Regions from separate parts of the Brevibacterium sp. BDJS002 genome, predicted to be linked through region 1. Evidence: predicted binding sites of a transcription regulator. Region 1 holds the regulator's gene; the other holds the start of a gene.
The links. Region 1 encodes HrcA, which represses chaperone genes, less so after heat shock. Its sites were predicted from a motif close to TTNGCACTCGNNNNNNNCGAGTGCNAA; they were not measured.
Positions count from the first base shown of each region.

Region 2: groL (chaperonin GroEL) is a predicted target of HrcA. The motif match lies at 3,286-3,312, and genes of this name have one in related genera.

Region 1 is NZ_CP116392.1:2,432,164-2,437,538, reverse strand. It holds gene lepA (translation elongation factor 4) at 1-309, shown strand, start outside; gene hemW (radical SAM family heme chaperone HemW) at 310-1,542, shown strand; gene PGC08_RS11460 (DUF4870 domain-containing protein) at 1,683-2,501, opposite strand; gene PGC08_RS11455 (DUF3097 domain-containing protein) at 2,659-3,522, opposite strand; gene hrcA (heat-inducible transcriptional repressor HrcA) at 3,663-4,733, shown strand; gene dnaJ (molecular chaperone DnaJ) at 4,837-5,375, shown strand, end outside.
Region 2 is NZ_CP116392.1:3,478,719-3,484,093, forward strand. It holds gene PGC08_RS16145 (TSUP family transporter) at 1-129, opposite strand, end outside; gene PGC08_RS16150 (DUF1707 SHOCT-like domain-containing protein) at 182-958, shown strand; gene PGC08_RS16155 (hypothetical protein) at 1,014-1,397, opposite strand; gene groL (chaperonin GroEL) at 1,491-3,128, opposite strand; gene PGC08_RS16165 (cold-shock protein) at 3,534-3,737, opposite strand; gene PGC08_RS16170 (LytR C-terminal domain-containing protein) at 4,095-4,718, opposite strand; gene PGC08_RS16175 (DUF3263 domain-containing protein) at 4,721-4,987, opposite strand; gene PGC08_RS16180 (aldehyde dehydrogenase family protein) at 5,292-5,375, opposite strand, start outside.

The DNA.
Region 1 (5,375 bases):
TCTTACTCCTACGGCGTGCTCATGGCTGGCAAGCTGCGCAAACTGATCCCGCGCCAGCAGTTCGAGGTGCCGATCCAGGCCGCCATCGGTTCGCGCATCATCGCCCGCGAGACCATTCGTGCCATCCGCAAGGACGTTCTGAGCAAGTGCTACGGCGGCGACATCAGCCGTAAGCGCAAGCTGCTCGAGAAGCAGAAGGAAGGCAAGAAGCGGATGAAGGTGGTCGGCAACGTCGAGGTCCCTCAGGAGGCCTTCATCGCCGCGCTGTCCTCCGATGAGCCGGAGACCAAGAAAGACGCCAAGAAGTAAGTGCCGGCACAACCGACTGGGGAGACTCCACCGCTCGACGGTTCGCTGCCGGCGTCGGCCGGGGTCGGCGCGGCCGCTCGCGGCCTGAGCCTCTACGTTCACGTCCCCTATTGCCGAGTCCGCTGCGGCTACTGCGACTTCAACACCTACACGGCAGAAGATCTGGGCCCTGGGGCCTCCCGCGACGACTACCGCAGCAATCTTTCCCGAGAGCTCGACCTCTCGGTCCGTGTCCTCGCCGAGGCGGGTGCTGGTGACCGTGAGGTGACGACGATCTTCTTCGGTGGCGGCACCCCGACGATGTTGGCCGCCGAGGTGTTGGCCGGGGTGATGGATGACATCCGTGATCGTTTCCGGCTGGCTCCCGATGTGGAGGTCACGACCGAAGCGAACCCGGACACTTTGGATCCGGCTTATATCGCGACCCTGGCCGCTGCCGGGTTCACCAGGATCTCCTTGGGCATGCAGTCAGCTGTACCCCATGTGCTCGCTACCCTCGATCGCACTCACGATCCGGCGAAGATTCCGGATGTGGCTCGGTGGATCAAAGAGGCCGGTCTGGAACTCAGCCTCGACCTCATCTACGGAACACCGGGGGAGTCCATCGACGACTGGCGCAGGTCACTTGAGGTGGCGCTGAGCAACGACGTCGACCATATCTCTGCCTATTCGCTCATCGTCGAACCCGGCACGAAGATGGGCGCCATGGTTCGCCGTGGTGAACTGCCGATGCCCGACGAAGACGATCTGGCCGATAAGTATGAGATCGCCGATGCCGCCATGGCGGCTGCTGGTCTGCACTGGTACGAGGTCAGCAACTGGTCGACGTCAGCCGAGACCCGCTGTGACCACAACATGGCCTACTGGCGCAATGCCGATTGGTGGGGTTTCGGACCCGGAGCCCACTCGCACGTCGGGGGAGTGCGGTTCTGGAACGCCAAACATCCCCGTGCCTGGTCCGACCGATTGCTCGCAGGCGAGTCACCTGCCATCGGGCGTGAGGTCCTCGACGAGTCGACGCAGGAGATCGAGCGGATCATGCTCGCAGCCCGCATCGATTCGGAACTGCCACTGGACTCGTTGGGAGCAGGCAGCGAGCGGGCGATCCGCGGCTTTGTGAAACAGGGACTGCTCGATGGTGACGCCGTGGACGAAGGTCGCTTCGAACCCACTCTGCAGGGACGGCTCATGGCGGACTATATGGTTCGTATCCTGACCGACTACGTGGACTGAATCGGCTCCGAGGCCTGAACTCGGTCAGCTGAACGCAGGCCCAGCGAACTGAACCGAACGCGAAGAAGCCGCTGTCATCGATTGCGATGGCAGCGGCTTCTTGATGCTGAAACGACTCTCAGCTCATGGGGTGGACCTGATCACTTCACGAAGTTGATCACGAGGGGGAACTGATAGCCCTCTCCCTTGCTCCCGGCTACAGCGGCGATGATGTAGAGCACCGTGTAGAGGAGCGGGACGAGGAATGCCAGGAAATAGACGAAGAACCCGAGACCGAAGGTGACGAGCGCGAGGACGAAGCCGATGACCATGAACACCATGACGGCCGCGAACGTGGCGATGAGGTTCGTGATCATGGCGTTGAGGCCCTGTCGTGAATGTTCGCGCACGTAGGGCGATTCGTCCTTCTTGATGAGGAACATGATCAGGGGCAGGAACCCGACGATGATCGACCCGAGGTGTGTCCAGAGAACTGTGGTTCTGTCGTTCTCGCTGGCCTGCCAGAACATCTCGGAGCCGGGGCCGTAGGCATTCTCCGGGAGCATCCGTGAGTCGAACAGCGCCGGATTTCCGACCGGTTGTCCTGGTCCGTAGCCGTACGCCTGCTGCCCATAGGGCTGCTGGGCATACTGCTGTTGACCCTGCCCATACTGTCCCTGGCCGTACGCTTGCTGTTGCCCGGACTGCTGCTGGCCGCTGTAGGCCTGCTGCGAACCGTAACCTGGCTGCTGCGAACCGTAGTTCGGCTGCTGACCGGGCTGCTGCGATCCGAAACCGGGCTGAGCCGGCTGGCCCTGCTGTGAACCGTAGGTCTGCGGAGCGGGATTCGGCTGCTGGGAACCATAGTTCTGGTTCTGCTGGCTGTAGGGCTGTTGGGGTCCAGAGGCCTGAGAATAGTTCGGTGGCATGGGACGCGACTGGTCAGAGCCGTTGTTGGGCTGCTGGGGGTTATAAGACATGCGGGTCCTTTCAGAGCTTCTGGTCATTCACACTATCGGAAATGCTCTGGCGCCGAATGGGGGAAAGCCCGAATCGTGTACCAGATCGATCACAAACTCCCTGGGGCCTCAACTGACCTGCGTTTTCCCCGTCCCGGTGGCTTATCCGAACGGCGTCTCACCCGACCGTCACAAAGTCGATGAGCTCCTCGACTCGACCGGAGAGCGTGGGTTCGACGTCGGCGATGGTGCTGACCTTGCCCAGAATGCGAACCCAGCCGCGTGCCACATCCCGGTGATCGGCGTGGGGCCAGCCGATTCGCTTCAGGATTCCCGTCTTCCAGTCCTCGCCCCGGGGGACGACGGGCCATTCCCTGATGCCCACGACATGAGGCTTGACCGCCTGCCAGATGTCGACATAGGGGTGTCCGATGATGTGGACGACATCGCGATAGCGAGGATCGGCACGCACCGCATCGGCGATCTTGGACTCCTTGGTGCCAGAGACCAGATGGTCGGCGAGAACCCCGACGCGGTGCTCCTTGTCGGGACCGAAGGCAGCGAGCTTGTCAGCGACGTCATCCAAGCCGCCCAGGGGTTCGACGACGACTCCCTCGATGCGCAGATCGTCACCCCAGATCTTCTCCACCAGTTCAGCATCATGTTTGCCCTCGACCCAGATGCGCGATCCGCGAGCCACTCGGGCCCGGGCATTGCCGACTGCCCGCGACCCCGAGGCCGTGCGACCTGGGGCCGATTTTTTCTTGGCAGGGAGCTTGATGTCTACGGGTTTGCCTTCAAGCAGGAAGCCGGGCCCCAGTGGGAATGCGCGGACCTTGCCTGCACGGTCCTCGAGATTGACGACGACGCCGGCAGTGGTCTTCTCGGCGCCGACGACGGCGCCGACATATCCGCTCATGGCGTCCTCGAGGACCATTCCGAGTGCGAGCTCGACAGGGGTGGACTTCTTGGGCCGGTGCGAGGAAGGAGAGGAACCTGCCAGTACATCGGGTCCGTAGCGATCAAAGGTATTCACGGTCAACCACCCTAATCAAGGACTCGGCGCGATGGGCGGTGACCCGCTGGGACAGGGGCGAAAGTGAATTCGAACTGCAAGAGGCGTAGAATTGGCACTCAAGGCAGATGAGTGCCAAATGCAGCGCCGAACTCAAGGAGGGACGAATGAACGACAGCAGACGAGCACAGGTTCTGCGTGCGATCGTCGAAGACTTCGTCGCCACCAATGAACCCGTCGGTTCGAAGGCCATCGTTCAGCGCCATACGCTCGGAGTTTCGCCGGCCACGATCCGCAACGACATGGCTCACCTCGAGCAGGAGGGCTACATCGCGCAGCCCCATACCTCCGCCGGTCGGATCCCAACCGACCTGGGCTACCGGATGTTCGTTGACCGCATCGACGACTTCAAACCGCTGACCCAGGCTGAGCGGCGTGCGATCTTCCAGCTCATCGACGGAAACGGGGACCTCGATGACATGCTCGACCGTACGGTGCGAGTCCTCTCGGGTCTGACCCACCAGGTGGCCCTGATCCAGTACCCGACGGTCTCTCGCGCCACGATCAAACACATCGAGGTCGTGGGCCTGGGGCCCAACCGCATCCTCGTCGTCCTCATCACCGATGCCGGTCAGGTCGAACAGAAGGTCGTGATCACACCGGGAGTCATCGACGACGAATCACTGCGCGGAATCCGCGATGAGGTCAACACCGAATTCTCCGGCCAGAAGCTCTCAAAGGTGATGAGCACGGTCACCCCCAGCACCACGGGCGCGGTCGCCGACGGCACCGAGACAGAACCCCTCGGCGGAGCCAACTCAGTCGGCGCTGAGCTCGCCGCGGCTCTGACGCAGGTGCGAGCCGCAGTCACAGATCTTGTCATCGCCACGCGTGAAGAACGCATCATCATGGCAGGCACCGCGAACCTGGCTCGCTCCGGACGGGAGTTCGGTGAGAAGATGGCACCGATCCTCGAAGCTTTCGAAGAGCAGGTCGTACTGCTCAAGCTGCTGACATCGATGGCCGAGGACCAAGAGGAGATCAGCGTTCGGATCGGTCGTGAGAATACTCACGAGTCATTCAGCTCGACATCCCTCGTGGCCGCCGAATATGGTCATGACGCGGGCTCCTCCGCGCGATTGGCTGTGCTCGGGCCGACCCGGATGGACTATCCGACGACGATCACCGCTGTGCGAGCCGTGGCGAAGTACGTCTCCTCTGTCCTCGATCAGAGCTAGATGTACCGATCCGACAGCGCACAGCACAGCGCGAACAAGCACCACACTGCGAACAGGCACGACAACGCGAACAACCCACACCACCAGGGAGAGAGAAGTTTCTGTGGCCGATCACTATGAAACACTCGGAGTGTCCAAAGACGCTTCGGCGGCTGAAATCAAATCGTCCTACCGAAAGCTGGCCCGGAAGTATCACCCCGATGTGAACCCCGGCCACGAGGATGAGTTCAAAGCCATTTCCCTTGCCTACGACGTTCTCTCCGACTCGGAGAAGCGCCGCAACTACGACATGGGCGGCGGCGAGAACGGACAGGGCTTCCCTGCCGGCGGTGGCGGCTTCGGCGGCTTCGGCGACATCTTCGAAACCTTCTTCGGCGGAGGGGCCGGCTCAGCCGGTGGCCCGATGCCGCGCACGCAGCGTGGCAAGGACGCGCTCGTGGGAGTCAACATCGACCTCGAGACCGCCGCATTCGGCGGCAACATCGACCTCGACGTCGCTACTGCCGTGGTCTGTGACACCTGTTCGGGTGCTGGAACACAGCAGGGCACCTCCGTTGAGACCTGCACCCTGTGCCACGGAGCCGGCAGCGTCCAGCGCATGACCCGGACACTGCTGGGCCAGATGGTGACTAACCAGACCTG
Region 2 (5,375 bases), 1.0 Mb from region 1:
ACCGGAGAACGGGTCGAGCAGAAGCACGAGGAACGGCCCACTGACCAGGCCGAATCCCATACCCGTGACCCGCTGAGATACTGCCCCGAGGAACACCGCGAACAGGATGAGCACAATGACGGGTTCCATTTGCTCAATTCTAGTTCAAGGCTCATATCTGGGCGGGGTTACAGTAAGAGTCATGAATGCCTCGCCCCTGTGGTCCCGATTCAGCGCTGATCCCCGCGCTTACGGACAGGTGCGCGCTTCTGACGCTGATCGCGCTGTCGTGACCGATGTGCTGTCCGAGGCGTATGCGCTGGGTCAGATCGATGCGGAGGAATTCGATGAACGCAGTGAGGCAGCCAACCGTCTGAAGACTTTGGGAGAGGTGCCCGAGCTCGTGCAGGACCTCATCATCGCCGAGGCGGGCGAGGTCGAACCCGGAGAACTCGACGATTCCGCTCGCGCCCAGGCTCTGGCCCGGTTGGATGGCGATCGTGTCCCGATCACTCCTGAGCAGATCGATGCCGCCGCGCAGAAGTACTACCGGGACCGAGTCCGGAACGCACTGTTGGGCATGTTCGCCGGTCCTGCCGGCATCACTCTCGCAATCTGGGCCTTCACCTCATTTGCGTCGGGCGGGCTCATCTTCTTCTGGCCGATCTTCATCATCCTGCCGATGCTCTTCGGCGCGATCTCACAGATCTCCAACAAGGAGAGCCTCATCCGCAACCGGAAGCGCGAGCTGACGAAGCGGGCCAGAGCGCACCTCGGCGATGCTGAAGCCAAACGCGAGCTCGAAGAGCGCAGGAACGACGGTGACGATGACGAGGACCCCGAGGACACGTTCGGCCACGGGCTGCAGCCACCTCACCCTCTGGCTCCGCCCTTCTCACCGGGACGAGACTCACCACATGATGAGATGCGCCGACGACGCGAAGAGCGTCGCCGCAGACGCCGAAACCCCTGGGACTGAAGCACAAACAAACGTCCGCTGGCAGGGCAGCGCACCCGTCAGGACAGCACTCCCGTCAGGGCTGGAAGACCCGGATCTGAGCGAATTCCTCGGCCTTGTTGGTGCGGAACCAGAAGGTGTGTGAGAAGTGCAAGATGTCCTCACCATCGCTCGATTTCTCCCACTGCCCCCATGCCGCGGCGGCCTTGCCGTGGGTGATGGCGGCCTCGAGATGACCGGCCACGGGATTCGAGGCTGCCAGCCCCAGCAGAGCGGCGAGGACCTCATCACGACCAGTGCTGGTCGCGACTCCCCCGTTGCCGACGATCTGGAGGATGCAGTCCTCATCGACCACCTCGGCGAGGGCTTCCCTGTCACCGTTGAACAGGTTCTCCTCGAACCGGGCCACGAACATGTTCTTCGGACTGTTTCCACACGATTCTGTGCCAGTGAAGTTCATACCGGCCAGGCTACGGCACGTCTCTCGAACCGAAAAGAGCCGTGCCGGCACCCTTTCGGGTACCGGCACGGCTCTTCGAGCGAGAAGGGCTGATCAGAAGCCCATGCCGCCCATTCCGTCCATACCGGCAGCAGCTGCGTCAGCACCTGGTGCAGCCTTTTCAGGCTTGTCGGCGACAACCGACTCGGTGGTCAGGAACAGACCGGCGATCGAGGCGGCGTTCTGCAGAGCAGAGCGGGTCACCTTGACCGGGTCGTTGATGCCAGCGGCCAACAGGTCCTCGTACTCACCGGTTGCGGCGTTGAGGCCGAATCCGGGCTCGAGGTTGGCGACCTTATCGGCAACCACACCGGCTTCGAGGCCGGCGTTGGTGGCGATCTGCTTCAGCGGAGCTTCGATGGCAACCTTGACGATGTTGGCACCGGTTGCTTCGTCACCCTCGAGTGCGAGGTTGGCGAAGGCAGTCTTGCCCGCCTGGATGAGCGAGACGCCGCCACCGGCGACGATTCCCTCTTCCACAGCAGCCTTGGCGTTGCGCACTGCATCTTCGATGCGGTGCTTGGTTTCCTTGAGCTCGACCTCGGTCGCGGCTCCGGCCTTGATGACTGCAACGCCGCCGGCCAGCTTGGCCAGACGTTCCTGCAGCTTCTCGCGGTCGTAGTCCGAATCCGAGTTCTCGATCTCGGCACGGATCTGTGCGACCCGGCCTGCGATCTCCTCGGCGTCTCCGGCACCTTCGACGATGGTGGTCTCGTCCTTGGTGATGACAACCTTGCGGGCGGTGCCCAGCAGTTCGGTGGTCACGTTGTCGAGCTTGAGCCCGACTTCCTCGGACACGACCTGACCACCGGTGAGGATGGCGATGTCGGCCAACTGAGCCTTGCGGCGGTCTCCGAAGCCAGGAGCCTTGACGGCCACGGACTTGAAGGTGCCACGGATCTTGTTCAACACGAGAACCGCAAGAGCTTCGCCCTCGACGTCTTCAGCGATGATGAACAGCGGCTTGTTGGACTGCTGAACCTTCTCAAGGACGGGCAGCAGATCCTTCACGTTCGAGATCTTGGAGTTGACGATGAGGATGTAGGGATCCTCGAGGACAGCTTCCTGGCGATCTGTGTCGGTCACGAAGTAACCGGAGATGTAGCCCTTGTCGAAGCGCATACCCTCGGTCAGTTCGAGCTCGAGTCCGAATGTGTTGGACTCTTCGACGGTGACGACGCCTTCCTTGCCGACCTTGTCGATGGCCTCGGCGATCAGTTCACCGATAGCAGGATCTCCAGCGGAGATACCGGCGGTAGCGGCGATCTGTTCCTTGGTCTCGATGTCGATGGCGTTCTCAAGCAGCACACCGGTGACGGCTTCAACAGCCTTCTCGATGCCGCGCTTGAGGCTGAGTGGGTCAGCACCGGCTGCCACGTTGCGCAGGCCTTCGCGGACGAGAGCCTGAGCAAGAACTGTAGCTGTGGTGGTGCCGTCGCCTGCGACGTCGTCAGTCTTCTTGGCGACTTCCTTGACGAGCTCAGCGCCGATCTTCTCGTAGGGATCCTCGAGTTCGATCTCCTTGGCAATGGAGACACCATCGTTGGTGATGGTGGGAGCGCCCCACTGCTTTTCGAGCACGACATTGCGGCCACGGGGTCCAAGGGTTACCTTGACCGCGTCCGCAAGCTGGTTGAGACCTGCTTCGAGTCCCCGACGAGCTTCTTCGTCGAATGCAATCATCTTTGCCATAGTGGCTTAGATCCTCCCTGATGGAGTGGAGTGGGATTCCAGAGCAGTCGTCAACGCCCGCGACGGCAGAGAGTGGGTCCGCATGTTCCATTCCACATATGGACCACGCTCTCGAGACAACTGATGAGAAACCCAGTGGTTTTCACCAGTACTAGATTTAGCACTCTCCCCATGCGAGTGCAAATATTGCGCGTTCCCGGGGCCTTCGAATCGGGTGGATTCCGCGGGATTACGCGGTTCGGCCCAGCGCGAAACTTCAGTGCCGTCCACTGCGTGGACCGCTGTGCGCCAGACAACTGAAAAGCGCCAAGCAGTTGCCTGCTTGGCGCTTTCCCCGCTCGGAGGGATTCGGGCTCTCACCGTCTTCCCGCCGCAGCGGATCAAAAGACTTTACGTACGTGAGTCTCAGAGGAGGGTGACGGATTCCGCCTGAGGACCCTTTTGTCCTTCTCCAACTTCGAACTCAACCTGCTGGCCCTCTTCGAGAGCGCGGTAGCCGTCCATCTGGATTGCGCTCCAGTGAACGAACACGTCCTGGTTGTTGCCTTCCAGGGTGATGAATCCGTAGCCCTTTTCGGCGTTGAACCATTTGACGGTACCTTGTGCCATTACTTCTCCATACAGTGCAGTGTCATTGACATTCCGTCACCCCATTGCGACCGGTCTGGCCGCGCCGCGGACAACGGAAGCTAGTAAAACTCAACCGACCCCGCGATTTCTCTCATTGACCTCTAGAGAATGATCTCGGTGAAGCACGAATAGAACACAAGGGCAGTGCTTGCCTAGCTGATGCAACTCTACCCCAGCGCCGCACAGGTCCTCCGGCCGCTCAACACTGTTACCAATTCGTTATCAAGGTGTTTTCGACGGCGTCATTTCCGGTACGAAACCTTCGTCGATCACTGACTTCACCGGCGTGAATGAGAAATGCGCTGCTGGAAACAACAACGAGCTGGCGCGTGGGCCTCAGCCGTTGTTGTCGGTAGCCCCGGCCGAGCCGGAATCTGCGCCGCCTTCGGCCGAATCTCCCTCGCCGGAGCCGCCTTCGCTGGGCTTGGGTCCGCGCTCGGCGATGTCGGAGCAGATGACGACGGTGATGTCGGCGTCGAAGTCCGTCGAGGCTTCCGTGGCCTCGATTCCGAGTGCGTCGGCGACCATCTTCGCCTGAGATTTATTCGACTCGTCCGAGTAGTAGACCGTGGAGACGCTCAGCCCGGTCGAATAGTTGCCGACCTGGCCGATGCCCCAGCCCTTCTCCTCCACTGCTTCGGAGAACTTCTTCGCAACTCCGGAGACTCCCGAACCATTGAGTACGTCAACTTTGAGGTCCGAATCGGCGACGCTGACTTCGCTTTCACTCGGCGATGGGCTCGCCGAGGCGGTCTTATCGGATCCGGAGTCGGCAACGTTGTCCTCGGGGTCCTTCATCGAAGACGTGATGATGTTGATGGCCGCGACGACGAGCAGAACGGCAACGAGTGCGAGGATGATGACCAGCGCGATGGCACCGACGTTCGATTGCGCCGAGGAGTCCTGTCGATGGGCTCCACTGCGTCGTCCGGGTTCGATCTCGTCGAATTCGTCAGTCATGTCTACCTCGAGACGCGGGCTTGTGCACGTTCGCTCTGCCGCGTAGTGCGGATGCGACGCAGGCGTTTGACCAGCATAGGGTCACTGGCAAGTGCGGCAGGGTTGTCGAGCAGGGAATTGAGGATCTGGAAGTAGCTGGTGGCAGACATGTCGAACCGCTCACGGATCGCGTGATCCTTGGCTCCACCGTACTTCCACCACCGCCGCTCGAACTCCAAAACGGACACCTCGAGCTCACTCAGTTCGGGGGCGCCTTGGTTCTGCGGCATAGAGGTTGTGCTCCTTCGAGAAGAATCGTTGCTTCTATATTATCGCCCGGAGGACAGGACTGAAATTCCCGGCGCGCCGTCGCTGCCCTGCGGGCGCGGATTCATGCGTCTCTCGGCGCCTTCTTCCGGCACCTTCCACCTCCGGGGGATCTCCTGGTTACCCCGTGGGAAGCAGCCGACCCACCCTGCTGCAGGCGGCTCACCACAGTGGGTGAACCGGCCGCAGCCGAGTGGGTCGACAGTGCTGCTGCGACGGTCCTTGGCGGATCGCCGGTCAGATTCGGGCTGCTCAGATATGTGCTGGTCAGCGGATGCGGATGTTGACCTGCTTGATCTGGGTGAAGCCTTCGAGCATGCCTTCGAGCGAGGCCTCGCGGCCGAAGCCTGA